Regions from separate parts of the Streptomyces sp. W16 genome, predicted to be linked through region 4. Evidence: riboswitches for the same ligand, from Rfam matches in the RefSeq annotation. Region 4 holds a riboswitch; each other region holds the start of a gene.
What was found. A riboswitch is a leader RNA that binds a small molecule or an ion and turns the genes downstream of it on or off. The one in region 4 is predicted to bind cyclic di-AMP.
Positions count from the first base shown of each region.

Region 1: it holds a riboswitch for cyclic di-AMP, as region 4 does, so the genes downstream of both, R6V09_RS15070 (M23 family metallopeptidase) here and R6V09_RS27500 (C40 family peptidase) in region 4, are expected to answer to the same signal.
Region 2: it holds a riboswitch for cyclic di-AMP, as region 4 does, so the genes downstream of both, R6V09_RS34805 (C40 family peptidase) here and R6V09_RS27500 (C40 family peptidase) in region 4, are expected to answer to the same signal.
Region 3: it holds a riboswitch for cyclic di-AMP, as region 4 does, so the genes downstream of both, R6V09_RS10550 (transglycosylase SLT domain-containing protein) here and R6V09_RS27500 (C40 family peptidase) in region 4, are expected to answer to the same signal.

Region 1 covers NZ_JAWOAI010000092.1:5,173-13,424, reverse strand. Annotated here, with positions in the region: gene R6V09_RS15085 (bifunctional acetate--CoA ligase family protein/GNAT family N-acetyltransferase) at 1-151, opposite strand, end outside; gene R6V09_RS15080 (HPr family phosphocarrier protein) at 340-621, shown strand; gene R6V09_RS15075 (GntR family transcriptional regulator) at 783-1,478, opposite strand; gene R6V09_RS15070 (M23 family metallopeptidase) at 1,667-2,422, opposite strand; cyclic di-AMP (ydaO/yuaA leader) riboswitch at 2,436-2,602, opposite strand; gene R6V09_RS15065 (M16 family metallopeptidase) at 2,805-4,193, opposite strand; gene R6V09_RS15060 (M16 family metallopeptidase) at 4,190-5,554, opposite strand; gene R6V09_RS15055 (DNA gyrase/topoisomerase IV subunit A) at 5,888-8,252, shown strand, end outside.
Region 2 covers NZ_JAWOAI010000345.1:2,504-10,755, forward strand. Annotated here, with positions in the region: gene R6V09_RS34785 (DEAD/DEAH box helicase) at 1-849, shown strand, start outside; gene R6V09_RS34790 (SCO5918 family protein) at 912-1,226, shown strand; gene R6V09_RS34795 (glyceraldehyde-3-phosphate dehydrogenase) at 1,373-2,818, shown strand; gene R6V09_RS34800 (DUF1996 domain-containing protein) at 2,910-5,006, opposite strand; cyclic di-AMP (ydaO/yuaA leader) riboswitch at 5,341-5,514, shown strand; gene R6V09_RS34805 (C40 family peptidase) at 5,523-7,115, shown strand; gene R6V09_RS34810 (hypothetical protein) at 7,322-7,786, shown strand; partial or broken gene R6V09_RS34815 (endonuclease/exonuclease/phosphatase family protein) at 7,793-8,252, opposite strand, start outside.
Region 3 covers NZ_JAWOAI010000057.1:7,906-16,157, reverse strand. Annotated here, with positions in the region: gene R6V09_RS10580 (beta-galactosidase) at 1-32, opposite strand, end outside; gene R6V09_RS10575 (ABC transporter substrate-binding protein) at 210-1,544, shown strand; gene R6V09_RS10570 (carbohydrate ABC transporter permease) at 1,541-2,530, shown strand; gene R6V09_RS10565 (carbohydrate ABC transporter permease) at 2,527-3,408, shown strand; gene R6V09_RS10560 (LacI family DNA-binding transcriptional regulator) at 3,586-4,614, shown strand; gene R6V09_RS10555 (HAD family hydrolase) at 4,721-5,527, shown strand; gene R6V09_RS10550 (transglycosylase SLT domain-containing protein) at 5,624-6,097, opposite strand; cyclic di-AMP (ydaO/yuaA leader) riboswitch at 6,101-6,270, opposite strand; gene R6V09_RS10545 (CocE/NonD family hydrolase) at 6,534-8,252, opposite strand, start outside.
Region 4 covers NZ_JAWOAI010000226.1:11,177-15,191, forward strand. Annotated here, with positions in the region: gene R6V09_RS27490 (ATP-dependent Clp protease proteolytic subunit) at 1-607, shown strand, start outside; gene R6V09_RS27495 (hypothetical protein) at 615-926, shown strand; cyclic di-AMP (ydaO/yuaA leader) riboswitch at 1,265-1,444, shown strand; gene R6V09_RS27500 (C40 family peptidase) at 1,448-1,921, shown strand; gene R6V09_RS27505 (ATP-binding protein) at 2,007-2,465, opposite strand; gene R6V09_RS27510 (helix-turn-helix domain-containing protein) at 2,678-3,547, shown strand; gene R6V09_RS27515 (DUF397 domain-containing protein) at 3,557-3,781, shown strand; partial or broken gene R6V09_RS27520 (aminotransferase class I/II-fold pyridoxal phosphate-dependent enzyme) at 3,823-4,015, opposite strand, start outside.

The DNA.
Region 1 (8,252 bases), on a different contig from region 4:
TCGACTCGTCGGAGACCTGCTCGTAGAAGCTGACCAGGCGATCGGCGTCGTCGACGGTGATGGGCCTGACGCGCGCGGTACCCCCGTCGCGCAGCACGACGTCGGCTTCCCAGTGCGCGGGGTACTCGTGCCGGTCCGACGAGGTCTGCATGGGCCCCAGCGTACGGCTCGCGTCCGACAACGGCGCGAGGCAGTCTGTGGGTGAAAGCAGCGAGGGGAAGTCGGGCCGAGGCCGCGGTCCGACCGCCCGCTCCGGACGGTCCACGGGGCCGGTCCGGGCTCGCTTCACGTGTGGGAAACTGGTCTAGACAACCCTGAGACTCTGAAGGGCAGCATCACATGGCTGAGCGCCGCGTCAACGTCGGCTGGGCGGAGGGCCTTCACGCCCGCCCCGCCTCCATCTTCGTCCGGGCCACCACGGCCTCGGGTATCCCCGTGACGATCGCCAAGGCCGACGGCAACCCCGTCAACGCGGCCTCCATGCTCGCGGTCCTGGGCCTGGGCGCCCAGGGCGGCGAGGAGATCGTCCTCGCGTCCGACGCCGAGGGCGCGGACGCCGCCCTCGACCGGCTGGCGAAGCTGGTCGCGGAAGGTCTTGAGGAACTCCCCGAGACCGTCTGAGCAACCCGCAATTGATGGTGACGGTGCTTTCGCCGCAAAAGCGATGTACCGCAACCGCGAAGGGCTCGTCCGAATTACCGGGCGAGCCCTTCGCATTTCCACTTACGGGCAGCAGAAATAATCCCCCGCGAATTATCTCCTCTTTGTATACGGCGCCCGTGTTAATGCCGGAGACCCGACATGTTTACGGGAGGTTGCGAAGTCCTCACACGCTCCGTGCCGTTCGCCCCGCCGGGAAAGCGCAGCCGGTGCGCGGTGCTCGCGCGCTCGGTGTGCAGGGCTGTGATCGCCCGCGCACGCTCGCTGTCACCGCGGGCCACGGCGTCCACGATGGCCCCGTGCTCGGCCCAGGACTCCACAGGGTTGGCCGGTGCCTCCACCGCGTACATCCAGGCGATCTTGTGCCGCAGCTGGGTCAGCATCGAGGTCAGCGACTGGCTCCCGGAGGCCTGGGCCAGCGTCTCGTGGAACCAGCTGCCCAGGGAGCGCAGATCCTCGCTGTTGCCCCTCCTGGCGCGCTCCTGGCCCAGCCTGACGAGGCCGCGCAGCACCTTGAGGTGGGCCTCGGTGCGCCGCTGGGCGGCCCGCGAGGCGCCGAGCGGCTCCAGCAGCATCCGCATCTCCAGCAGGTCGGCGGCCTCCTGCTCGGTCGGTTCCGCGACGCACGCGCCCGCGTGCCGCCGGGTCACCACGAACCCCTCCGCCTCCAGCGTGCGCAGGGCCTCCCGCACGGGGACGCGCGAGACGCCGTACCGGCGCGCGAGGAGTTCCTCCGTGAGCCGGCCGCCGCGCTCGTAGACACCGGCGACGATGTCGTCCCGGATCGCCGTGCATACCGAGTGCGCCGGAATACGCATGTCCGACCTCCGCCTTAATCCCCGTGAAACGTCGACGATTGACGTGTGTTCCGTGACTCTATTGCAATCAGCGGGAATTTCCGATGGCGGACCGGAATCCATGGATATTTTTTGGACAGGAGGGCTCCGGAAACGCCGAAAGCCCCGGCCGGGCGGGCCAGGGCTTCGGGAAGTGCGGCGGTGCGTCGTCAGACGTTCACACCGTGCTTGCGGAGGTAGGCGACGGGGTCGACGTCCGAGCCGTACTCGGCGGTCGTACGGGCCTCGAAGTGGAGGTGCGGTCCGGTGACGTTGCCGGTCGCCCCGGAGAGGCCGATCTGCTGGCCCGGGGTGACGCGCTGGCCGACGGAGACGCCGATGGACGACAGGTGGCCGTACATGGTGTACATGCCGTCGGCCATCTTGATCACGACCTGGTTGCCGTACGAGCCGCCCCAGCCGGCCTCGACGACGGTGCCGGAGCCCACCGCGTGGACGCTGGTGCCGGTCGAGGCGTGGAAGTCGATGCCCGTGTGGGCGCCGGAGGACCACAGGGAGCCACCGGTCTTGTAGCCGGTGGACACATAGGAGTCGGCGACCGGCGCGACGAAGGTGTTGAGCCTCTTGCGCTCGGCCTCGCGGGCGGCGCGCGCCTCGGCCACACGGGCCGCCTGGGCCTGCGCGGCGGCCTTGGCGCGGGCGGTCTCCTCGGCCAGCGTCTCGGCGGCGGCCTGCTGCTGCGCGACGGCCTGGGCGTCGATCTTCTCGGCCACGGAGTCGCCGATGGCGACGACAGGCGTAAGGCCGGTCTGTTCGGGGGCGGGCTCGGCGGCGAACGCGGGGGCGCTTGCCAGGGTGCCGACGACTCCGGTGGTGGCGAGCGCGGCGACGCTCGCGGCGCGCACGGTGGTGCGGTGGGTCCGGCTCGGGCGACGGTGCTTCCCGGTGGCGCGGGTGAACGCCATGAAGTGGCTGGTCCTTTCCTTCCTTCTCGCCTACCGGGTTAGCTGACGGGTTCGGAGCAGGAAGGTCTCCTACGGACCCCCTCGCTACACGCGCGGGCGTCCGATTCACCCCAGGGACTCTTGATGTGGGTCCCCGGCTCCCCTGGCTCGCGCCGTACGGGGACTCGGCGATGACTGTCCGGTGCCGCGAGTGCGGCGCGGTGCCTGACGGACAGCCGGACCGACGCTAAGGGGGGCCACTTTCAATCCCCAAACGGATCACGGTTTTTGTTGCACACGCCACAGGGCAGACAGGCAACCTCTCCCCCAATTCGGACAATAGGGAGCCCTGGTGACGCTTCCATCACCAGGGCCTCCCCACGCGCGTGTGCCGCTATTGCGTCTACTCCGCCGGTACGACGGTCACTTCGCCGATGCCGAGAGCCTCCACGGGCTCCCTGATCTGCTCCGCGTCGCCGACGAGGATCGTCACCAGACGGTCCACCGGGAAGGCGTTCACGACCGCCGCGGTGGCCTCCACGGTGCCGGTCGCGGCGAGCTGCTGATACAGCGTCGCCTGGTAGTCGTCGGGCAGGTGCTGCTCGACCTGGTCGGCCAGCGTGCTCGCCACGGCCGCCGCGGTCTCGTACTTGAGCGGCGCCACCCCGACGAGGTTCTGTACAGCGATGTCGCGCTCGGCGTCGGTGAGGCCGCCCTCGGCGAGCTTGCGGAGCACCGTCCACAGGTCGTCCAGGGCGGGACCGGTGTTCGGGGTGTCCACGGAGCCGCTGATGGCGAGCATCGCGGCGCCGGTGCCGTCGGGTGCCGAACGCAGCACCTGGCCGAAGGCCCGCACACCGTAGGTGTAGCCCTTCTCCTCCCGCAGGACGCGGTCCAGGCGGGAGGTGAGGGTGCCGCCCAGGCAGTACGTGCCGAGCACCTGGGCCGGCCACACCCGGTCGTGCCGGTCGGCTCCGACACGGCCGATGAGCAGCTGCGTCTGGACGGCGCCGGGCCGGTGCACGATCACGACCCGCCCGGTGTCGTCGGCGGTCACCGGCGGCACGGGACGCGGCTGCGCGGTCGAGCCCGTCCACGAGCCCAGGGTGTCGGCGAGGAGCGCGTCCAGGTCGATGCCGGTGAGGTCGCCGACGACCACGACGGTGGCCGTCGAGGGGCGAACGTGCCGGTCGTAGAAGGCGCGTACGGCCCCGGAGTCGATCTTCTCGACGGTCTCCTCGGTGCCCTGGCGCGGGCGCGACATGCGCGAGGTCACCGGGAACAGCTCCTTGGAGAGCTCCTTGGCCGCGCGGCGGGACGGGTTGGCCGTCTCGTGCGGGATCTCGTCGAGGCGGTTGCGGACCAGCCGCTCGACCTCGCTGTCCGCGAAGGCGGGTGCCCTGAGGGCGTCCGACAGCAGGCCGAGGCCCTTGGCCAGGCGCGAGGCCGGGACCTCCAGGCTCAGGCGCAGTCCGGGGTGGTCGGCGTGCGCGTCGAGGGTGGCGCCGGAGCGCTCCAGCTCGGCGGCGAACTCCTCGGCGGAGTGCTTGTCGGTGCCCTCGGAGAAGGCGCGCGCGGTGATCGTGGCGACGCCGTCCAGGCCGGCCGGTTCTGCGTCCAGGGGCGCGTCCAGGAGCACCTCGACGGCGACGACCTGCTGGCCGGGGCGGTGGCAGCGCAGGACGGTCAGGCCGTTGCCGAGCGTCCCGCGCTCGGGTGCCGGGAAGGCCCACGGCCTGGCCTCGCCGGCCTGGGGCTGCGGGTGGAATTCCATCGTGGCGAGCTCGGTCACTTGGCCGCCTCCTCGTTCTCGTCGCCGGCCTCGGCCGCTGCTTCGTCGTTCTCGTCGTCCTCGTCCGCGATCGGCTCGTAGACGAGCACCGCGCGGTTGTCGGGGCGCAGGCGGGCCTTGGCGACCTCCTGGACCTCCTCCGCCGTCACGTCCAGGACGCGCTTTACTGCGGTCAGGGCGAGCTGCGGGTCACCGAACAGGACGGCGTAGCGGCACAGTTCGTCGGCGCGGCCCGCAACCGTGCCGAGCCGGTCCAGCCACTCGCGCTCCAACTGGGCCTGGGCGCGCTCCATTTCCTCGGCAGTGGGGCCCTCCGCGGCGAACCGGGCGAGCTCGTCGTCGATGGCGGCCTCGATGACGGGCACCTCGACGTCCCCGGACGTCTTGACGTCCAGCCACCCCAGGGAGGGTGCTCCGGCCAGCCGCAGCAGACCGAAGCCGGCGGCCACGGCCGTACGGTCGCGCCGTACGAGGCGGTTGTAGAGGAGCGAGGACTCGCCGCCGCCGAGGATGGTGAGGGCGAGGTCGGCCGCGTCGGACGCGCGCGTGCCGTCCTCCGGGAGCCGGTAGGCACACATCAGGGCGCGGGCCGGGACCTCCTCGACGACGACCTCGCGCAGCTCCCCGCCCATCGAGTCGGGCAGCGCGCCGTCACGAGGCGTCGGCTTGCCGTCGTGCGACGCGATGGACCCGAAGTACTTCTCGATCCAGGCGAGCGTCTGCTCGGGGTCGATGTCGCCGACCACGGACAGGACGGCGTTGTTGGGCGCGTAGTAGGTGCGGAAGAACGCGCGCGCGTCCTCCAGGGTGGCCGCGTCCAGGTCCGCCATCGAGCCGATGGGCGTGTGGTGGTAGGGGTGGCCCTCCGGGTAGGCGAGGGCGGTCAGCTTCTCGAACGCCGTCCCGTAGGGCACGTTGTCGTAGCGCTGGCGGCGTTCGTTCTTGACGACGTCCCGCTGGTTCTCCATCGACTCCTCGTCGAGGGCGGCGAGCAGGGAGCCCATGCGGTCGGCCTCCAGCCAGAGGGCGAGCTCCAACTGGTGGGTGGGCATGGTCTCGAAGTAGTTGGTGCGCTCGAAACTGGTGGTGCCGTTGAGCGAACCGCCCGCGCCCTGCACGAGTTCGAAGTGTCCGTTGCCCTTCACCTGTCCGGAGCCCTGGAACATCAGGTGCTCGAAGAGGTGAGCCAGGCCGGTACGCCCCTTGACCTCGTGGCGGGAACCGACGTCGTACCAGAGGCACACCGCCGCGACCGGGGTCAGGTGGTCCTCGGAGAGGACCACGCGCAGACCGTTGGCCAAGCGGTGTTCGGTCGCTGTCAGACCGCCGGACCCTGCCTCGGCGGTGGCCGTGTGACCCATGGGCATGTACGTCCCTTCGATCGCGGATTCTCTGGCTGGAACCGCAGAAATCCTGCTCGTCCCGCCACTGTATGCAAGCGTGCGGACCGTCGGCGAAGTTCCCGGCGGACGTACGCCGAGAGCGAGATCGCGTAGCCTGCGGGCTGTCGCACACGTGGACCCACGCGGCAGCCTTCGGTGACGGAGCCGAGCGGCCAACGCCGGGTCCTGGTCCGCGTTGTCAGTGCCGCGGTCCACAATGGTTCACGTCAAGACCCCGTTCACGCTTCAGCAAGAGTGAGCCGAAGGGGAGCGACCCCCAGGCGAGCGACCAGAAAAGAGGAGCCGGCAGCGATGGCCCGCCGCAGCACGAAGACCCCGCCGCCCGACGACTCGTTCGAGGAGCGGATCCTCGACATCGACGTCGTCGACGAGATGCAGGGCTCCTACCTTGAGTACGCGTACTCGGTCATCTACTCCCGGGCCCTGCCGGACGCCCGGGACGGCCTGAAGCCGGTCCACCGACGGATCGTCTACCAGATGGACGAGATGGGCCTGCGCCCCGACCGCGGCTTTGTGAAGTGCGCGCGTGTCGTCGGCGAGGTCATGGGCAAGCTGCACCCGCACGGCGACGCGTCGATCTACGACGCCCTGGTGCGTATGGCCCAGCCCTTCTCCATGCGCGTCCCCCTGGCCGACGGCCACGGCAACTTCGGCTCGCTGGGCAACGACGACCCGCCCGCCGCCATGCGGTACACCGAGTGCCGGCCGTCCGAGGCCGCGAACCTGATGACCGAGTCGATCGACGAGGACACGGTCGACTTCGCCCCGAACTACGACGGCCAGGAGCGGGAGCCGGTGGCCCTGCCCGCCGCCTTCCCGAACCTGCTGGTGAACGGCTCGTCGGGCATCGCCGTCGGCATGGCCACCAACATGCCGCCGCACAACCTGGGCGAAGTCATCGCGGCGGCCCGCCATCTGATCCGCTATCCGAACGCGGACCTCGACACCCTGATGCGGCACGTCCCCGGCCCCGACCTGCCCACGGGCGGCCGGATCGTCGGTCTGACCGGCATCCGGGACGCCTACGAGACGGGCCGCGGCACCTTCAAGATCCGTGCCACGGTGGCGGTGGACGATGTCACACCACGCCGCAAGGGTCTGGTCGTCACCGAACTGCCCTTCTCCGTGGGCCCGGAGAAGGTGATCGCCAAGATCAAGGACCTGGTCGGCGCGAAGAAGCTGCAGGGCATCGCCGACGTCAAGGACCTCACCGACCGCGCGCACGGCCTGCGCCTGGTCATCGAGATCAAGAACGGCTTCGTCCCGGAAGCGGTCCTGGAGCAGCTCTTCAAGCTGACGCCGATGGAGGAGTCCTTCGGCATCAACAACGTCGCCCTGGTGGACGGTCAGCCCCTCACGCTGGGCCTCAAGGAACTCCTGGAGGTCTATCTCGACCACCGCTTCGAGGTCGTACGGCGGCGCAGCGAGTTCCGCCGCACCAAGCGGCGCGACCGCCTCCACCTGGTGGAGGGCCTGCTCACCGCGCTCGTCGACATCGACGAGGTCATCCGGATCATCCGCTCCAGCGACAACTCCGCGCAGGCGAAGCAGAGTCTGATGGAGCGCTTCTCGCTGAGCGACATCCAGACGCAGTACATCCTGGACACGCCGCTGCGCCGGCTCACCCGGTTCGACCGGATCGAGCTGGAGTCGGAGATGGAGCGCCTCACCGCGGAGATCGCCGAGCTGACCCGGATCCTGGACTCGGACACCGAGCTGCGCAAGCTGGTCTCGACCGAACTGGCCGCGGTGGCGAAGAAGTTCGGCACCGACCGGCGTACGGTCCTGCTGGAGTCGGCGGGCGCCCCAGCCGCCACCGTGCCGCTCCAGGTCGCCGACGACCCGTGCCGGGTGCTGCTCTCCTCGACGGGCCTGCTGGCCCGTACGGCGAACGGCGAGCCCTTCCCGGAGGACGCCGAGGCCCGGCGCGTCAAGCACGACGTGATCGTCTCGGCGGTCCCGGCCACGGCACGCGGCGAGCTGGGCGCGGTCACCTCGGCCGGCCGGCTGCTGCGCATCAACGTCGTCGACCTCCCGCAGCTCCCGGAGACGGCGTCCGCGCCGAACCTCTCCGGCGGCGCGGCGGTCACGGAGTTCGTCTCCCTGGAGGACGGCGAGACGGTCGTCTGCCTGACCACCCTCGACGAGTCGTCCCCGGGTCTGGCCATCGGCACGGAACAGGGCGTCGTCAAGCGCGTGGTCCCCGACTACCCCACGAACAAGGAGGAGTTGGAGGTCATCACGCTCAAGGACGGCGACCGGATCGTCGGCGCGATCGAGCTGCGCACCGGCGAGGAGGACCTCGTGTTCATCACGGACGACGCCCAGCTCCTGCGCTACCAGGCCTCCCAGGTGCGTCCCCAGGGCCGACCGGCCGGCGGTATGGCGGGCATCAAGCTCACCGACGGCGCGAAGGTCATCTCCTTCGTGGCCGTCGACCCGGCGGTGGACGCGGTCGTCTTCACGGTCGCGGGTTCGCGCGGCACACTCGACGACTCCGTCCAGACGACGGCCAAGCTGACCCCGTTCGACCAGTACCCCCGCAAGGGCCGCGCCACCGGCGGCGTCCGCTGCCAGCGCTTCCTGAAGGGCGAGGACTGTCTGTCCCTGGCCTGGGCGGGCGCCGTACCGGCGAAGGCCGCACAGCGGGACGGCA
Region 2 (8,252 bases), on a different contig from region 4:
GTGCAGCCGGGCGGCCAGCGGATGCTGTTCTCGGCCACCCTGGACCGCAACGTGGACCTCCTGGTCCGCCGCTACCTGACCGACCCCGTCGTCCACTCCGTCGACCCCTCCGCGGGCGCGGTCACGACGATGGAGCACCACGTCCTGCACGTCCACGGCACGGACAAGCAGCGGGCGACCACCGAGATCGCGGCGCGCGACGGCCGGGTCATCATGTTCCTGGACACCAAGCACGCCGTGGACCGGCTGGTCAAGCACCTGCTGAACAACGGCGTCCGCGCGGCCGGGCTGCACGGCGGCAAGTCCCAGCCGCAGCGCACCCGCACCCTCGCCCAGTTCAAGGACGGGCATGTGACGGCGCTGGTGGCGACCAACGTCGCGGCGCGCGGCATCCACGTCGACAACCTCGACCTGGTAGTCAACGTCGACCCGCCCACCGACCCCAAGGACTATCTGCACCGCGGCGGCCGTACGGCCCGTGCGGGCGAGTCCGGCAGTGTCGTGACCCTGGTCACCCCCGACCAGCGCCGTGACTTCACCCGCCTGATGACCATGGCCGGCGTCACCGCCGAGGTGACCTCGGTGCGGTCGGGCGAGGAGGAGCTGACCCGGATCACGGGCGCCCAGGCTCCCTCCGGCGTCCCGGTCGTCATCACCGCTCCGGTCGTGGAGCAGCGCGAGCGCAGCCGCCGCAGCCCCTCCTCCTCGTCGTCGCGCGGTCGTCGTGGCCGTCCCTCCACCGAGGGCCGGACCGGCGGCGGCTCGGCTCGCCGCGGCAACGGCGGCAGTGGCGGTGCCGGTGGCAGCAGCAGGGGCCAGCGACGCTCTTCCTTCGGCCCTGCGGCCTAGGGATCAACTCGGCCTCCTCGGGGGCCTGTTCGGACGGCTTCTCCTTCTCTCTGTGAGGCAACATGCGTTGTGTCATCGCCCGGTATCCCTTCGATCTCACCAAGCTGGGAGTCCTGGAGACGATGAAGGGCATCAAGCCCGAGCTGGTCACGGGTGAGTCCGTGACCATCGGGCGGCGCCGCTACCCCGTCAAGCAGGTGGGCCAGGTCATCACCCGGCAGGACCCGCGCGACTTCAACAGCGGCGAGGTCATCCGGGCCATGACCCGGCTCGGCTTCACCTGCCACGGCCTGCCCGAGGCCGTGCCCGTACACGTCCTCACGCCGATGGAGAACGCCTCGGCGCTGCTGGGCAGCGGCGCGACCCAGGACGTGTAGCAGCGACACCAGTACAACCGTGAGGGCCCTGCCGACGCGCGTCGGCGGGGCCCTCACGGCGTTCACGGGCTGGGCGGCACCCCACTGAACGAGCAGATGAACAGCGGGTTAGCATATGAGCGCCGCCTAGCTCGAAAGAGAAACCTGTGCCTGTCAACGAGGACTCGTTCACCAACTGGAAGAACCGTGAGGAGATCGCGGAGTCGATGATCCCGATGATCGGGAAGCTGCACCGCGAGCGGGACGTCACGGTCCTGCTGCACAGCCGTTCCCTGGTCAACAAGTCGGTGGTCAGCATCCTCAAGACCCACCGGTTCGCCCGCCAGATCGACGGCGAGGAACTCTCGGTCACCGAGACCCTGCCGTACCTGCGCGCGCTCACCACGCTCGACCTGGGCCCTTCCCAGATCGACATCGGCATGCTCGCCGCCACCCACCGCACCGACGAACGCGGCCTGTCCGCCGAGGAGTTCACCGCCGAGGCCGTCGCCGGTGCCACCGGCGCCAACAAGATCGCGTGCCGCGAGGGCCGCGATGTCGTGCTGTACGGCTTCGGCCGCATCGGCCGCCTGGTCGCCCGCCTGCTCATCGAGAAGGCCGGCTCGGGCAACGGTCTGCGGCTGCGCGCCATCGTCGTACGCCAGGGCGGGGACCAGGACATCGTCAAGCGCGCCTCGCTGCTGCGCCGCGACTCGATCCACGGCCAGTTCCAGGGCACGATCACCGTCGACGAGGCGAGCAACACGATCATCGCCAACGGCAACGAGATCAAGGTGATCTACGCCGGGGACCCGTCCGAGGTCGACTACACGGCGTACGGCATCAAGGACGCCATCCTCATCGACAACACGGGCAAGTGGCGTGACCGGGAAGGCCTTTCGCAGCATCTGCGGCCCGGGATCGACAAGGTCGTCCTGACCGCGCCCGGCAAGGGCGACGTCCCCAACATCGTGCACGGCGTCAACCACGACACGATCAAGCCGGACGAACAGATCCTGTCCTGCGCGTCCTGCACCACCAACGCGATCGTCCCGCCGCTGAAGGCGATGGCCGACGAGTACGGTGTGCTGCGCGGCCATGTGGAGACGGTCCACTCGTTCACCAACGACCAGAACCTGCTGGACAATTACCACAAGGCGGACCGTCGCGGCCGTTCGGCGCCGCTGAACATGGTGATCACCGAGACCGGTGCCGCGTCCGCCGTCGCCAAGGCGCTGCCCGACCTCAAGGCGCCGATCACCGGCAGCTCGATCCGCGTCCCGGTGCCGGACGTGTCGATCGCCATCCTCAGCCTGCGGCTCGGCCGCGAGACCACCCGCGCCGAGGTCCTGGACCACCTCCGCGATGTCTCGCTGACCTCGCCGCTCAAACGGCAGATCGACTTCACCACCGCCCCCGACGCGGTGTCGAGCGACTTCATGGGCTCACGCCACGCCTCGATCATCGACGCGGGCGCCACCAAGGTCGACGGCGACAACGCGATCCTCTACCTCTGGTACGACAACGAGTTCGGCTACTCCTGCCAGGTCGTCCGGGTCGTCCAGCACGTCTCCGGGGTCGAGTACCCGACGTATCCGGCACCGGCTGTCTAAGGCCTTCCGCCCCGGCGCGCCGAACATGTGACGGCCCGGCCACCCCCAAGTCGGGGCGGCCGGGCCGTCGTTGTCACAGACGTGCGTTGTGTCAGCGTGTACTGCGCTTACCTCGGTACAGCACCACGAACCCGGCGACGAGCAGCAACGCTCCGGCCACCGCGGGCCACAGATTCGCGCCGGTCTCCGCCAGCCCGCCCTGCGCCTGCGGCTGATTCGGGCCTACGGCGGCGTAGCTCTCCCCGCCCGAGGACGAAGCGGGCGGTGTCGTCGCGGCGCTGCCGACCTCACCGCCGGAGCCGTTGTCCGAACTCCCCTGCGTCTCGGTCGACTTGGAACCTTCGGTCTTCGTGTCGGCCTTGGGAACCGAGACGGCGGTCGTCAGGTCACCGGGGTCGGTGGTCTGGGTGTCGGTGGGCTCGGGGGCACTGGTCTCGGTGTCCGGGGCGCTGGTCGCGGGATCCGCGGTGGCCTGGCCACCGTTGTCGCCGTTCCCGCCGTTGTCACCATTCCCGGCGTTGCCGCCGTTGCCGCCATTCCCCTCGTCGCCGCCGTTCCCGGAGGGCTCGTCGGACGCGGTGGCCGTGGGCGCCGCCGTAGCGGTGTCGGTGGCCGACGGGGACTCCTGCGGCTCACCGGAACCCCCACCGGACCCGGAGCCGCCACCCGAACCGGAGCCGTCACCGGAGCCGGAGCCGGAGCCGTCGCCCGAGCCTCCGGGGTCGTTGTCCGTGCCGGCGCCGCACTTCTCGCCGTTGTTGATGCAGGTGACCATGTCGTTCATCAGGCCCTCGTCGAAGACGTTGATGAAGTCGCCGTGGTCCGTGACGGGCTTGTGCTGCTGCTCGGGGAAGGAGTCCACCGAGAACAGCGGGGTCGTCTTGCCGCCGTCCTGGAGGCTCGGCGCGTCCACGTCGTAGACGATCCGCTGCACCAGCTGCGGAATGGCCTTGAAGCCGTCCGGGCAGGCGCCGTCGGCGGCCTCGAAGGCCACGTGGGTGCGGTGGTTGGCGCTGTCGATGTTGCGGCCGTCCCAGCAGCTCTGGAACTTGAAGGTGCGCACGACGTCGCTGCCCGAGGGGCACAGCGGGTACTTGTCCTTGAGCTGCCGGTCCTCGAACCCGGTGCAGCTCCAGGAGGCGTTGGCGTTGGCGGGGCCGTTCACGAAGGCCTTGGCGTCACCGGTGATGATGCGCAGGAGGCGCGGCATCGCGACGACCTTGCTCTGCGGGTTGCCCTCGAAGGTCAGGGTGACCTGCTTGGCCGTGACGATCTCACCGGCGTTGCCCTCGGTGCCGCCGCCGGGCTTGTCGGCGTCCCGCTCCTGCTTGCCGTTCTGCAGGCGCAACACGGGCCAGTAGTAAGTGGACTTGTCGCCGGGGTTCTCGCAGCTCGTGTCGGCGTTCGCGAGGTCCTGGTCGCTGGCGAAGGCGTTGTTCGACTGGTTGCCGATGTAGTCGTGGAAGTGGTGGGCGCCGTTGGTGACTCCGGGCGCGACGATCACGTTGTCGGAGTTGAACAGGCCGTTCTCGTTCACCCCGCAGGCGGTGACGAACGTGCCGCGCGAGGCACCGGCCTGCTGCTGCGCAGCGTTCACGTTGGGCTGTACGGAGGTGATGTCCGCGTAGTCCGAGGCGACGGGCCCGTTGCTGATCTGCTGGTTGCCCTGACCGCCCTGGCCACTGGCGCTTGCACTCGCGCTCGCACTGGCGCTCTGGTCGTCGCCGTTGCCGTTGCCGTCCTGGTCCCCGGTCTCGTTCGTGGGTGCGATCAGGGTGCAGCCGGCGAGGGCGTCGAGCCCCTCCGGGCGGTCCCCGACGCGGTCGATGGCGTCGTCGATCCGTCCGATCGTCGCCGCCCGCTTCTCCTTCAGCGGATTCATGATCGCGTTGTCCGCGAAGGAGGCGTCCTGGCGTATGGACTCCGTCGAGTCCCGCAGTTTCTGGTAGGCCTCGGTTATCTGCTGGTCCAGATTCGCGAGTTCCTTGTCGACGTCGGTCTTCGCCTCGTCGGGCACCGTCGTCAACTGGGTGCCAATGTCCGGGCAGTCGATCGTCGCACCTCGCGATGCCGCGTCCGGGGACCCTTGTTGGGCGGAGTCACCGCCCCAACCACCTTCGGACGCCGACGCGTAGACGTTCGCCGCCACCAGTCCTCCGCCGCCCAGCATCAGGGCGACTGCTGCCATCGTCGCGCGTCGTGCGCCTGTGGGGCGTCTGCGCGTGTTGCGTGCCAAGGAAGTTGCTCCTACACGTATCGGTCGGCCCGGATCGTCCCGGCATGGAAATCCCCCGACCCAATACGGAAGCGGATCCCGATGTGTTCAACCGCCTCAAAAATTCATAGCGACCTCATATGGATCACCCGACCCGACGGGCCCCTGAGCCCTCGACACACCAGGGCGAGGTAAAGGTCACAAATACGTATCGGACATATCGCGCTTCAACCTTCACACGAGGCACACACGTTGGCTAAGTTGACGTTCAGGCCGTACGACCTACTCCGGCGATCGGCGCCGGGCCGCACGGCTTGCGCCGAGTCCGGCGTGTCGCTCGCGGCAGCCGGAGCCGGGGACCCAACCGAACTTGGGGTGAATCGGCCCAACTGCCCCTCGGGGCAAGGGCCGTAGGGCAAACCTTCCGTGATCGACGCCCGAACCCGACAGCTAACCCGGTAGGCGCGAAACGGAAGGAGCACGTCTGCCATGCCGGCAGAACGACGCACGCGCACCGGAGGCAGTGGCCCCACCGTGGACGACCGACCCAGCCGCGACGAAGTCCAGCGGCGGATCAACTCCCTTTACGACAGGGCCGAGACGGCCACCGGAAACTACAACGCCACGCGCAAGATGTCCGGGGGTCCGCGCCAGCGTGTCGAGCCCCGTCCCAGCGCGTCGCGCCCTTCCGACCCCGCCCTCGACGCCGTCACCAAGCAGTGGTTCGACCGGGCCCGTGCCCAACTCGGCCCGACCGTGCCGGCGATCCTGCCGCCCGGCAGGACTCCCGCCCGTCCGGCGGCCCGGCCCGAGCGAACCGAGCGGCGCCCCGAAGCCGAGAGCGGCGGCCGAGCACTCGAAGCGCAGCCCGGCCGCGCCGTGGCCGAACTGACCGCGGGGGCTGGCGTACCGGAGTCAGCAACCCCTCAACTCGCCGCACCTGTCGCAGAGTTGACCGCCGGCCCCATCGCCGCGCTGCCGCCCGCCGCGCCGCAGGCGCCCCAGATGCCTCAGATCGCCACACCGCAGTCGCCTCAGATGCAGCAGATGGTTCAGATGCCTCAGGCGACCGTCCTCGACCTGCAGCCCGTGCCCGCCATCGAAGTGCCGCCCGCGCCCGCCCTGGAACCGCAGCAATTCGCCGTCGCGGCCGCCCCGGCTCCGGTCTTCGACCCGCTCACCGCGGACCTGGAGCTGCTCCCGTACATCGCCGCACCACGCACCGAGTCCGCCCCGGCCGGTGCTACCTGGCCGCCTCCGGAGACCAGCTGGCCCACCCCGGAGACGACTTGGTCGACCGGGTCGATGCCCATGGTCCCCGAACAGCAGATGTGGTCGACCGGTCAGATGCCCGTCGTGCCCGAGCAACAGGCCTGGGCCACCGGACAGATGCCGATCGTGACCGAGCAACAGACGTGGGCCACCGGCCAGATGCCCGTTATCCCCGAGCAACAGGCCTGGGCTACCGGACAGATGCCCATGGTGACCGAGCAGCGGACCTCCTACTCCACACCGGATCCGGGCTGGCGCCCACCGCAGCAGGAGTGGCAGCCGACTCCGCCCGCCGCCGAGGTCTCCTTCGCCGCGACCCCGGCCGCCGCTCCGGAATTCACCCTGCCCACGGCTCCGACAATGGCCCCCGAGATCATTCTCCCCGCGGCCCCGACCTTCAGCCCGGCGCCCGTCGCGGCCGTACCCGACGCGCTGCAGGACCCGAGCACGCTCAGCAAGACCAGCACCGCACTCGCCTTCGCCCGCGCGCAGATCGGCAGGCCCTGCCTGTGGGGCGCGGCGGGACCGGACGCCTACGACTGCTCCAGCCTCACCCAGGCCGCCTGGAAGGCAGCGGGCGTCCTGCTCCCGCGCACCGCCCAGGAACAGTCGGGAGCGGGCGCCCTCGTCCCCCTCACGGACATCCGTCCCGGCGACCTGATCTTCTTCTACGACAGCATCGACCACGTCGGCCTCTACACCGGCAACGGCCTGATGATCCACGCGCCGAGCCCCGGTACGCCGATACGCGAGGAGTCGATCTTCTACGCCGGTTCCGCCGCCATCCGGGGCGCCGTACGGCCCGCCTGAGCCGCTCGGGGCCGGGTGTTCCCGGCCCCGGTCGCGTGCAGCCCGCTACTCCCGGCGGTCCGTGTCGTTGGTCTGTACGAGTGGTGGAACCCAGGACACGGTCGTAGCGTCGAACGAGAGACGGACGACGACTGTGTCCCGGCAGGCGGGCCCACCGCCGGTGCGGGTGCGGGGCGACGGGTACGAACAGGCGGCCGGGAGCGGACATGTACAAACACACCATGGTCGGAGTCGTCACGGTCTGTGCCGCCGCCCTGCTCGCGCCGGCGGTGGGCACCTCGTCCGCGGCCCCGGCGACGGTGCGCGCGCAACCGGTCGCCCACCAGCAGCCCGCGGTCCCCGTGCTGGTCGACTGCCTCTGGCATCCCGAGGTCCGCCCCGCCGACTTCATGCTCGCCTGCGGCGACGGCAACAGCCGCCTGGCGTCGCTGCGTTGGACCGACTGGGACGCCAACTCCGCGACGGCGACGGGCGTCAACTGGGTGAACGACTGCAAGCCCTATTGCGCGGCGGGCAAGTTCCACTCGTATCCGGTCGTCGTCCGCCTCGACAACGCGCAGACGTGGAAGCGGCATCCGGGAGTACGACAGTACGGCCGGATCAGCCTGACGTACACCGCCGGGAGGCCGGACGAGTTCGCGCACGTCGTGACCTATCCCCTCTGGAACTGAACCGACTCAGAGCGACAGCTCCACCACCAGCGGCCGGTGATCCGAGATCGCCGTCCTCGGTGTGTGTGCCGTCCCCATGGCGTCCGCGTCGAGCCCCGTCGCCAGGATGTGGTCCAACTGGACGCGCGGACGGTGCGAGGGGTAGGTCGCCTGCCCGGCCGGACCCCGCCAGCTCGGGCGCGCGGTCGCGTTGAGGGCGACCCGGGGCAGCGCGCCGATCAGGTTGAAGTCGCCCAGCAACAGCTGAGGTTGGGGCAGATCGGCAATCCAGCGGCGGACGGTGAGCAACTGGCCGACGTTCCAGCCCGGCACGAACGAGAGATGGACGGCCACCGCGGTGAACGGGCCGCACGGTCCTTCCAGTACGGCGGCCAGGGCGGCCCTGGGCTGATCGCGGGCCAGCACCGGAGCGGCCCGCCCGGCCACCTTCAGCGGCACGGCCAGCGGGCCCGGAGCGAGCCGTAGG
Region 3 (8,252 bases), on a different contig from region 4:
GGCAGACGGTCGTGCGGGGCGGGGGACGGCATATGTTCGCTCCCGAAGTTGATGGCTATTTCTGTGATCGTGCACATAGGTGCTCGCGGGTCGCACCCATCAGCAACAAGTAGGTAACCCCAGGCGACACCCATTGACAAGGGTCCGAAACAATTCTCTACTGTGCACGGTCACAGAGCCGTGGACAGGCTCGCACTCAGTCAGGGGAGATGAAGATGTCGATCCACCGCCACCAGTTCAGCAGGCGCAGCATCCTTGCCGGGGCAGCAGCTGTCGGCCTCACCGGCACCCTCGCCGCCTGCGGCGGTTCCGACGACGACTCCGGCAAGAGCAGCGGGCCCGTCAAGCTGACCTACTGGGCCTGGGCGCCGAACATGGACAAGGTCGCCGCGATCTGGAACAAGAAGAACCCGGACATCACGGTCACCGTCTCCAAGCAGGCGGCCGGCAAGGATATCGTCTCCAAGCTGATCACCGCGAAGAAGGCGGGCAACGCCCCCGACCTGATCCAGGTCGAGTACCAGTCGCTGCCGACGCTGGTCTCGAACGACGTCCTCGCCGACATCTCGAAGTACGCGAAGTCCGCCAAGTCCGAGTTCGCCGAAGGCCTTTGGGGCATGGTCACGCTCGGCACCGACGCGGTCTACGCGATACCGCAGGACTCCGGGCCGCTGATGTTCTTCTACCGCGAGGACCTGTTCAAGCAGCACAACCTGACCGTCCCCACCACCTGGGACGACTTCGCCAAGACCGCTCGCGCCGCCAAGAAGGCAGTCCCGGACGCCTACTTGACGACGTTCTCCGCCAACGACCCTGGATTGTTCGCCGGGTTGGCGCAGCAGGCCGGCGCCAAGTGGTGGACCGTGGGCGACGGCGGCAAGTGGACCGTCGGCATCGACGACGCGGCGACGAAGAAGGTCACCGACTTCTGGGGCGGGCTCGTCCAGGACGGCGCGATCGACAACCAGCCGATGTACACGCCGGCTTGGAGCAGCGCGCTGAACAAGGGCACACACCTCGGCTGGGTCTCCGCCGTGTGGGCGCCCGGCGTGCTGATCAGCTCGGCCACCGACACCAAGGGCAAGTGGCGGATGGCGCCGCTGCCGCAGTGGAGCGCGGGCGAGGACGTCACCGGCAGCTGGGGCGGTTCCTCCACCGGCGTCTCCACCGACTCCAAGCACGCCGAGGCCGCGGCCAAGTTCGCGACCTGGCTGAACACCGACGCGGAGGCGCTGGCCGCCCTGGTCAAGGAGGTCTCCATCTACCCGGCGGCCACCAAGGGCCAGTCCGGCTCGGTGCTGACGGCCCCCGCGTTCTTCCCGAACCAGACCGACTTCTACGACACGGCCGCGAAGATCGCCGCGACCACGGCCGCCTCCGCCTGGGGCCCGAACGTCCAGGTCGCCTACGACACCTTCAGCGACGCGTTCGGCAAGGCCAGCAAGGCGAAGAAGTCCGCCCAGTTCGACACCGCGCTCGCCACCATGCAGTCGGCGACCTTCACCGACATGAAGAAGCAGGGCTTCAAGGTGACCGAGGCATGACCGCCACTCCGCTCAAGGGCTCCGACCGGACGACGGCCGGGCCCTTGGCGGACGGCACCGCCACCTCCGTCCGCCCCCGCCGCCTCCGTCGCCGTGGCCGCAGCGCGCCGTACTGGTTCCTCGTACCGGCCCTGCTCCTGTTCGCCGCCTTCACCGTCGTACCGATCGGATACGCGGTGTGGCTCAGCCTCCACAAGGTCCAGGTCAAGGGCATCGGCCTCGGCAAGGGCGCCCGCGAGCAGGTGTGGAACGGCATCGGCAACTACACCGACGTCCTGCACGACTCCGAGTTCGGCCACAGCGTCCTGCGCGCCTTCGGCTACGGCCTGATCGTCATCCCCACGATGCTCGGTCTGGCGCTCGTCTTCGCGCTGATGCTGGACACCCCGCAGGCGCGCAGCGCCAAGTTCGCCCGCCTCGCGATCTTCCTGCCGTACGCCGTCCCCGGCATCATCGCCGCCCTGATGTGGGGCTTCCTGTACCTCCCGACGGTCAGCCCCTTCTACTACCTGCTGCGCGAGTTCAACCTCCCGCAGCCCGACCTGTTCGACGGCGGCAACCTGTACCTCTCCTTCGCGAACATCGCGGTGTGGGGCGGCACCGGCTTCAACATGATCGTCATCTACACCGCCCTGCGCGCGATCCCGCAGGAGATCTACGAGGCCGCGAAGATCGACGGCGCCTCCGACCTGAAGATCGCCCTGCGGATCAAGATCCCGATCGTGATGCCGTCGCTGGTGCTCACGTTCTTCTTCTCGGTCATCGCCACGCTCCAGGTCTTCACCGAGCCCATGGCCCTCAAGCCGCTGACCAACGGCCTCTCCGGTTCCTGGAGTCCGCTGATGGCCATCTACGACGCCGCCTTCTTCAGGTCGGACATCTACGGCGCCTCCGCCACCGCCGTGGTGCTGGCCCTCGCGACCTTCGCGCTCTCCTTCACGCTGCTGCGCGTCTCCGACCGCTACACCCGGGAGGACCGGGCATGACCCCTCTCACCCTCACCGCCACCGACGCCCGCCCGGGCCTCACCAAGCCGAAGCGCACCGCGTGGGTACCAACCCTCGTCCTGATCCTCGGCTCGCTCTACTGCCTGATCCCCGTGGTCTGGGTCGTCATCGCGGCGAGCAAGGGCCGTAGCGAACTGTTCTCCACGTTCACCTTCGCGCCCGGCACCGGATTCGCCGCCAACTTCAAGGAGTTGAGCTCCTACCGGGACGGCATCTACTGGCAGTGGATGGCCAACTCCCTCCTCTACGCGGGCGGCGGCGCCCTGCTCTCCGCCGCGGTCTCGGCCGGCGGCGGCTACGCACTGGGCCGATTCGCCTTCAAGGGCCGGGAGTTCATCTTCAAGCTGATGCTGGCCGGCGTCCTCGTCCCGAGCATCGTCCTGACGGTCCCGCAGTACCTGCTCCTCTCGAAGCTGGGCCTGGCCGACTCCTACTGGTCGATGCTCCTGCCGTCGATCCTCTCCCCCTACGGCGTCTACCTCGTCCGTATCTACGCGGCTGCCGCCGTTCCCGCCGAACTCCTCGAAGCCGCCCGCATGGACGGTGCGAGCGAGTGGCGGATCTTCTCGCGGATCGCCGTACCGATGATGATGCCGGGGCTCATCACGGTGTTCCTGTTCCAGTTCGTCGGCATCTGGAACAACTTCCTGTTGCCGTACGTGATGCTCGCGGACGACACCAAGTTCCCGATCACGCTGGGCCTTTACACCCTGCTGACCCAGGGCGCCTCCCAACCGGCGCTCTACACCCTGGTCATCATGGGCTGCTTCCTCGCGATCCTGCCGCTGATCGCGCTCTTCCTGGTGATCCAGCGCTTCTGGTCCCTGGACCTGCTGAGCGGATCGGTCAAGGCGTGAGCGCTCCGCTGGAAACGGCGTGATGGCCGTCGCTCGTCCTCGGCGCCGTCGTGGCTGGTCGCGCAGTTCCCCGCGCCCCTTCGGGGCGTGGCCGAACCGCCGCTGACTTCGCACGACCTGCCCAGGAACCGGGCGGCCCCCCCCACAGCCGACCGCCCCCCACCACGAACGAGGAACATGACCACCAGCTCGAACGGCCGCCGCAAGCCGCCCACCATCCACGACGTGGCCCGCGAGGCGGGCGTGTCGCGGGGCACCGTCTCCCGGTTCCTGAACGGCGGCCACTATGTCTCACCGGCCGCGCGCACCGCGGTGGAGACGGCGATCAGGAAGACGGGCTACGTCGTCAACCGGCACGCCCGCTCCCTGAGCACCGGACGGTCCGACTCGGTGGCGTTCCTTCTCACCGAGCCGCAGGAGAAGTTCTTCGAGGACCCCAACTTCAATGTCCTGCTGCGGGGTTGCACCGAACACCTGGCCCGCCACGACATCCCGCTGCTCCTGATGCTGGCCTCCTCGAAGGACGAACGCCGCCGCCTGACCCGCTACATCACCTCGGGCCACGTGGACGGCGTCCTCCTCGTCTCCAACCACAGCGGCGACCCGGTGGCGGCCGAACTCCGGGACGCGGGAATCCCGTTGGTGGCCTGCGGCAAACCGCTCGGCACCGCCTCCAAGTACAGCTACGTGGCCGCGGCCGACCGCGACGGCGCCCAGGAGATGGTCCGCCACCTCATCTCCCGGGGCAGACGCCGCATCGCCATGGTCACCGGCCCGCTCGACGCCCCCGGCGGCCCCGACCGCCTGGCCGGCTACCGGGACGTCCTCACGGAGGCAGGCCTCCCGCACGACCCCACCCTGGTGGTCGAGGGCGACTACCGCCGCACGGGCGGCGAGGAAGCAGCCCGCAGACTCCTCACCCAGGCCCCCGACATAGACGCGGTGTTCGTAGCCTCCGACCTGATGGCCTTGGGAGTCGTCAACACCCTGCAACAGTCCGGCCGTTCGGTCCCCGATGACATCGCTGTCGGAGGCTTCGACGACTCGGCGGCGGCCACGGCGCTCACCCCGGCCCTCACGACCATGCGCCAGCCCTACGACCGCATCAGCGCCGAGATGGTCCGCATGCTGCTCGCCCAGATCGCCGGCGAGGACACGGCGGGCGTGATCCTGCCCACCGAACTGGTGATCCGGGAGTCGGCATAACCGCCGTAACTGTCAAACCAACCGGAACACGGGTCAACGGATGTGAAGGCAGCAGCCGTCCGGTTCGTGTCGAGTCGGTGGGGCGTTCCATCCGTATTCTCTGATCATGGCCGCACCCCTCGCATATGCACTGATCGCCACCGACCTGGACGGGACGCTGCTGCGCGGCGACGACACGCTCTCCGACCGGTCCCGCATCGCACTCGCGAGGGTGGCGGCGGCCGGCGCCCGGCACCTGGTCGTCACCGGCCGGCCCGCCCCGAGAGTGCGACCGCTCCTGGAAGACCTCGGCAGCAGGGGGCTCGCGGTGTGCGGACAGGGCGCGCAGTTGTACGACGCCGGCGCGGACCGTCTGCTCTGGTCGGTCACCCTGGACCGGGAGTTGGCGGAGACCGCGCTCGGCAAGATCGAGGCGGAAGTGGGCCAGGTGTACGCGGCGGTCGACCAGGACGGAGTGGACGGCCTCACGCTCATCGAGCCCGGCTATCTGATGCCGCACCCCACGCTCCCCGCCGTGCGGGTGGGCCGGCGCGACGACCTCTGGTCCGAACCGATCAGCAAGGTGTTGCTCCGTCACCCCGCCCTGGAGGACGACGAGTTGGCGTCCACGGCGCGCTCGGTGGTCGGTTCACTGGCCTCGGTCACCATGTCGGGCCCCGGCACCGTCGAACTCCAGCCACTCGGCATCACCAAGGCGACCGGCCTGGCCCTCGCCGCCCGCCACTTGGGCCTGACCCCGTCCGACACCATCGCCTTCGGCGACATGCCGAACGACATCCCGATGTTCGACTGGGCAGCGCATGGGGTGGCGATGGCCAACGCTCATCCCGAACTCAAGGCGGTGGCGGACGAGGTGACGCTGTCGAACGAGGACGACGGCATCGCGGCCGTACTGGAAAGACTCTTCAGCTGAAACGAGCCCGTCTTTTAGGGGCGCGGGGAACTGCGCGACCAGCCACGACGGCGCTGCAGACGAACAAACAACCCGTCGTGGCTGATCCAACAGTTTCTAGTAAGCGCCGTACACGTTGTCGATAGACCCGTACACCGCCGCCGCGTAGTTGCAAGCAGCCGTGATGTTCGCAACCGGGTCATACGGATCAAACGAAGTCCCGGCAACGTGATACGCGTTGAACGTCGGGTCGATCACCTGAAGCAACCCCTTCGACGGCGTACCGGCCGCCGCGTTGGAGTCCCAGTTGTTGATCGCGTACTGGTTCCCGGAAGACTCACGGATCACGTTCCGGTAAATCCCGTTGTACGTACCCGGAATCCCCTTCTGCGCCATGATCGCGAGCGACTCCCGGATCCACCCGTCAAGGGTGTTGGGGTACCCGGCGACAGTGGTCGAAGCGGTCGACGTGGTGGCCGCGGACGCGGTGGTCGCACCCACGACGGGCAGGGCGAGGATCGCGACACCGGTACCGGCGACAACGACACGGCGGACAAGGCGGGCGCGGCGGGACTGAGCGGTTGCAGGCATGACGAGGTTCCTCTCCGTCGCCTGCGAGGTGAGCTGTCGGGTTCGGGCTGGGAGGTGCCCGGCCGCGCCCTTGCGGACGTGACTTAACCCCAAGCCGTCCCGGTGCGATACCGGTCCGGCGACTTACCTGGGTCCCCCGCTCCTGCCGTGCGAGAAGTTCGTGACTGGGATGCCGGGCGGCGGCAGGATTCGGCGTTCCGCTCGACAGGCCCGGAACGTATGCGAGAGCACATGTCCGGAACAAGTGGCGGAATCACACCTAACCCCTATTGACCTTGGTCTGAGGCGTATGGGGCACTTGATCCTTTGCGCAAGCCAAGGGTCAACTGTCAATCACCACAAGGGGAAACGCGAACGAACCGGGACACAGGCCATGCACAGAAATGCGTGACCCAACTCACGGGAGGATTAAGAACGGCAAATCGGGCATTCGACCTCAACTGGCAGTTCTCGGAATCCTTTTCTCCCAAGTCCGGTGAAAGATCACCTCGTCGCCCTCGGTGCAGATCACCTCGTTCGAGGTAATAAAGTCCGTTTCGTCGCAAGTAATCTCCGACCGCGTGCGCACGGTCGTGTCCCAGGCCTGCTCCGGCCGGTGCAGCCGGATCGACCAGTCGGACCGCGTACGCGCCGTCAACGGGTCCGACTCGTCGATCGTGTACGTCTCCAGCGCGTCCTCGGTGAACTCCAAACCGTCCGGATACACGCGCGTGCCGCCGTACCGGGGGTCCACCTCAAGCCGCCACTCGCCCTTCGCCACGTCCCGCACCACCAGCCGCTCGGGCCGCGGCTCGTCAAATGTGGCCGGGTAGTTGACCCCGAGCGGCTCGGCCTCCTCGGGCTCGTCGAACTGAATACTGGAGCTCAACTCCCGCTCCCGCACCGGAAGTTCCAGCGCGCTCCCCTCCGGATCCAGTGTGAAGCCCGCCGCCGACTCCGGCTGCGGCCAGATCCACGGCCAGTACGCCGACGACACCGCGAGCCGGATGCGATGCCCGGGCGGGAACGCGTGCCCGATGCCGTTCAGCTCGAAGGTCACGTCCTCGGCGGCACCGGGCGTCCACGGCACCGCCCGGTCCCGCCCGTGCCGCGCCGACAGGTTCAGCACACCCCGGGTAACGAGGGTCGACGCGCCGTCCGGGGCCACGTCGCACAGCCGCGCGATGACCTGCCCGCGCTCCACCTCGCAGGCCAGCCGCAGCCGCACCCTCGGCCGCCCCAGCACCCACGTCTCGGCCGGCACCTCGAACTCGAAGCACGCCGACCGCGCGTCCTCGTCCCGCTGGTCCGGCGGCAGATCGGCGTCGTTCCCGAACGGGAAGAAACGGCCCGCGTCCACACCGGTGTGCATGGGGGAGCGGACCAGCACGGGCGCGCCCCGCAGACCGTACGTCGTCGTCTTCACGTGCGGCGAGGGCCACGCGGGCTCACCGACCCAACGGCCGGGCAGGGTGTCGTAGACCGTGGCCGGGGGGTGCGAGTCGCTGACGTAGGCGCGTAGCAGCGGGTCGGCGGTGACGCCCGTGTCCTGGCCCTTCAACCAGTGGTCCCACCAGCGCAGGGTCTCCTGGAGGAAGCCGATCGCGGGGCCCGGCGGCAGGCCCCGGTCGGGGTACTGGTGGGACCAGGGGCCGATCAGGCCGCGTACGCGGTCGGGCGGGAGGTGTTCGACGAGCCGTAGGACCGTGTCGCGGTACGGGTCGTGCCAGCCGCCCACCGCCAGGACGGCCGCGTCGATCGCGCCGTAGTCCTCGCAGACGCTGCCGTGTTTCCAGTAGTCGTCGCGGATCTGGTGGGCCAGCCAGGTGTGGATGAACGGGTCGATCCGTTCGAGGCGCTTGAGCCACATGTCGCGCCAGACGAGGCCCGCGTACTCGGGGTCCGGCGGGCGGGCGACGAAGGCGAGCATGGTGGCGGCCCAGGCGTGCAGGTCGACCGCGAGGGCCGAACCGCCCATGTAGTGCACGTCGTTGTCGTAGCGGTCGTCGGTCGAGCAGACCGTGACGATCGCCTTCAACGGCTCCGGCGCGAGGGCCGCGATCTGGAGGGAGTTGAAGCCGCCCCAGGAGATGCCGAACATCCCCACCTTGCCGGTGCACCAGGGTTGCGCGGCAAGCCAGTTGACCACCTCGACACCGTCGGCGAGTTCCTGCGC
Region 4 (4,015 bases):
GCCCGAGTTCACCGAGCGCACCAGCGCCGGGCACCGGACCCTCGACCCGTACTCGAAGCTGCTGGAGGAGCGGATCGTCTTCCTCGGGACGCCGATCGACGACATCTCGGCGAACGACGTGATGGCCCAGTTCATGCACCTGGAATACCTGGCGCCGGACCGGGACATCTCGCTGTACATCAACTCGCCCGGCGGCTCGTTCACCGCAATGTCGGCGATCTACGACACGCTGCGGTTCGTCACCTGTGACGTGGAGACGATCTGCCTCGGCCAGGCCGGCACCACCGCGACGGTACTGCTGGCGGCGGGCACCCCGGGCAAGCGGTCGGCGCTGCCGGGCGCACGGTTGGTGCTCCACCAGCCCTCGCTGCCCGAGCCGATCCAGGGTCAGGCGAGTGATCTCGCCATCCAGGCCGAGGAGTTGGCGCGCACCCGGTCCCAACTGGAGGCCGTACTCGCCCTGCACACGGGCCGGACGGTGGAGCAGGTGAGCCAGGACATCGAGCGGGACCGCATCCTGGACGCCCAACAGGCCCTGGAATACGGGCTGGTGGACCGGATCGTGTCCACCCGCAAGACCTCGCTCACCGAGCCCGGCGGGGAGTGAGGCCACGATGCTGCCGCCGGAGCTTCCGCCGCTGCCCGCACTGACGCGTGCCGAGGGCGAGTTGATCGACCGTTATCTGGATGTGGCCGACCTGCTGGGCCGTATCAACCCCGCGCATCACGGGGACACGTACCGTGGACTGAGGGCCGCTCAGGCACTGGTGGCCAAGGCCACCGAACTGCGGGACGCGCTGGCCCTGATGCACCAGCGGGGCGAGACCGAACTGCACGCCCCCACACTCGCGCGGGCGCTGCGCGTGCTGGACGGGGAACGCCGCACGGCTCGCGTCACCATCCCCGCGCCCTCCGACGACCGTTGACGGACACGCGACCGTCCCGGGCGGGGGCGAAACGGGCCGAACGGCGTACCCCCGTTCGGTGTAGTCGCCGCTCCGTCCATGCGGCCGTCCGGGTTGCGCAACACGCGTAGCCCGAGGGGCGGATGAGGTGTTCCGGTGCTGGTCCGAGGGTCATGCACCCTCGACACGCCTTCGAACACCGACGCGTTCACCCGAACGGGTGAGTGGTGAGTAACCCCACAAATCCCCGATTCCGTTGGGCTTTTCGGACATTCATAGGTGAAGATCCCTGTCTGACGACAAGACCCCGCCGCAGCGGCGGGGCGATCCGGGCGGACGCCGAGTCCTGCCGCCGCCCGGATGACAGGTCGACAGGATTGCATCGGCAGGAGTGGAGGACCCAAGCACGACGGGTCGCCGGGACGGTCACGCCATGACCGGGTCGAGCAGCCCTTGGGGTGAAGCCGCGTCAGCGGCCGGGCAACTTTGTCAGCCCGAATCCGACAGGTCATCCTTCACAGGCGGCTGACGAAGGGTTGCGCATGACTGCGCTCAATCGTGTCCCGTCGCTGATGGTCCGGGCCGGTACGGCCTCGGCCTTCGCCATCGCCGCCGTAGGCGGCTCCGTCGTGATACCGGGCGTCGCATCCGACGCCGCGGCAGCGACACCCGCGACGAAGGCACTCCAGGTCGCGGCGTCCAAGAAGGGCGCCCCGTACAGGTACGGGGCCACCGGACCGGGCCGCTTCGACTGCTCCGGGCTCACGCTGTACTCGTACAAGAAGGCAGGCAAGAAACTGCCCCGTACGGCGGCCCAGCAGTACAACAAGACCCACCACATCTCGGCCAAGAGCCGCAAGGCCGGGGACCTCGTCTTCTTCCACTCGGGCTCCAGCGTCTACCACGTCGGCATCTACGCCGGCAAGGGAAAGATCTGGCACGCCCCGAAGACCGGGGACGTGGTGCGGTTGCAGAAGATCTGGACCAAGAGCGTCTGGTACGGCCGGGTCAGCTAAGGCCTGTCCGATATCTCCCGAGGGGGTGGCGGCCACCTGACAGGCCGCCACCCCCTCGGGTGTTCCTGGACGTTCGCGGTGCGGCCTACGGCTCCTGCTGGCCCGCCGCGGTCACCGGCCGGGCCGGTACCGTCCAGGGCACTTCGATGGAGACCGTCTTGCCGCCCTCCGTGGTCGGCCGGACCCTGAGTTTGCCCCCGCACTCCGCGGTCAGCCAGCGGATGATCACCATGCCTCGGCCGTTGTCCTGCTGGACGGCGGCCGGCAGGCGTTTCGGGAAGCGGGGATGGCTGTCGGTGACTCCGATGCGCAGCTGTTCGTCACGCTCCAGCTCGATGTCCACCGTGAAGGTGGGTGACTGCCCGAAGGTGTGCTGTACGGCGTTGGTGGCGAGTTCGGAGACGATGAGGCGGATGGTGTCGGCCACCTCCGTGTCCGCCGGCAGTCCCCATTCCACGAGGGTCCCGACCACGTAGGAGCGGGCGGTGGAGACCGAGGCGGGATCGCTCGGCAGAGTGACGGATGCTTCCAGATGGTCTGCCATGGCGCGGTCGTCCCTTTCCCGCGGGACCGGTGTCCGACATGGAGCGGATGGTTCGAGTACGGTCCCGGACTGGTGCTTCTTCGCCAGACTGCCATTACCGCGTCGCCAACGGTGCCGATCCACCAAGATATGCATATATCTGTCGCTCAAAGCGGTGAACTCTGCGACCCCAGACCGTATTTGGGCGGCCCGAAAGGAGTAAGGAGAAACCCATGCAGTACGGTCCCGCGGTGCGCCGCCGGAAACTGGGCGCCGAACTCCGCGCGTTGCGTGCGGATGCGGGGCTCACCAGCGGTGAGGCGGCCCGGCTGGTCGGCTGGCATCAGTCGAAGGTGAGCCGGATCGAGACCGGCGCGAGTGGCGTGAAACCGCCCGACGTCCGGTTACTCCTGGATGCCTACCAGGTCGGCGACGCACAACTTCGGGACATGCTGCTCGTGTTGGCGGGCTCCGACGACGGGGGCGGCCGGCATCACTGGTGGCACGCCTATCGCGGTGTACTGCCGCCCGCCTACCGGGACTTCATCAGCCTGGAGTCACAGGCCAGCACGATCCGCACCCTGGAGACCTCGGTGGTCCCCGGGCTGCTGCAGACACCGGAGTACGCCCGGGCGGTGACCCGGGCCGCCGTGGGAGGCCTCGACAACGACGGGCCGGAGCGGCTGGACGCGCTGGTGCAGGTGCGGCTGGCCCGGCAGGACATCCTGCGGGCGGATCCGCCGCTGGAACTGAGCGTGGTCCTCGACGAGGCGGTGGTACGCCGGGAGGTCGGCGGGCCGGGTGTGATGGCACGGCAACTGGACCGGCTCATCGAGGCGGCACACCTGCCCCAAGTCCGGCTTCAGGTCTTGCCGTTCGCCGCAGGAGCACACATCGGTATCACCGGCCCTTTCGTTATCTTCTCCTTTCCGAGCACTTCTGATCTGGACGTGGTTGTTCTCGACCACTTGACGAGTAGCCTCTACCTCGAACGGAAAGAAGACCTAGAGGCCTACAGCGAGGCCTTCAACACCCTTCAGTTCCACGCCCTTTCGCCCGAGGACTCGTTGGATTACATCGCCGGGATAGGTGACGGCGCGTAAGGAGGCACCATGTCTGCACCGCCTCGGAACGAACCTTCCAGTACCGAACTGTCCGGAGTGCGGTGGCTGCGCAGCAGCTACAGCACGGGAGCGAACAACTGCGTCGAGGCGGCAAGTCCGCGCTCAGGCCCCCGCGCGGGGCTGCTCGCCGTACGCGACTCCAAGGACCCGCAGGGACCCGCTCTGCTCTTCTCCCCCGAGAGCTGGACGGGATTCCTCGGCGCCTTCCACTGATCGGTCCCACCGTCAGCGACGCACGACCGTGTCACGCCGACTCATGGTCGCGTCTCGCCGATCACACGTACAGCGCGTTCGATCTCGGCCCCGGAGAGGTCCGCTCGGGCGGTCAGCCTGAGCCGTGAGATGCCGTCGGGCACGGAAGGAGGACGGAAGCAGCCCACGGCCAGCCCTGCCGTACGGCAGTCGGCCGCCCATTGCACGGCCGCCTCCGGGGACGGCGCCCGCACC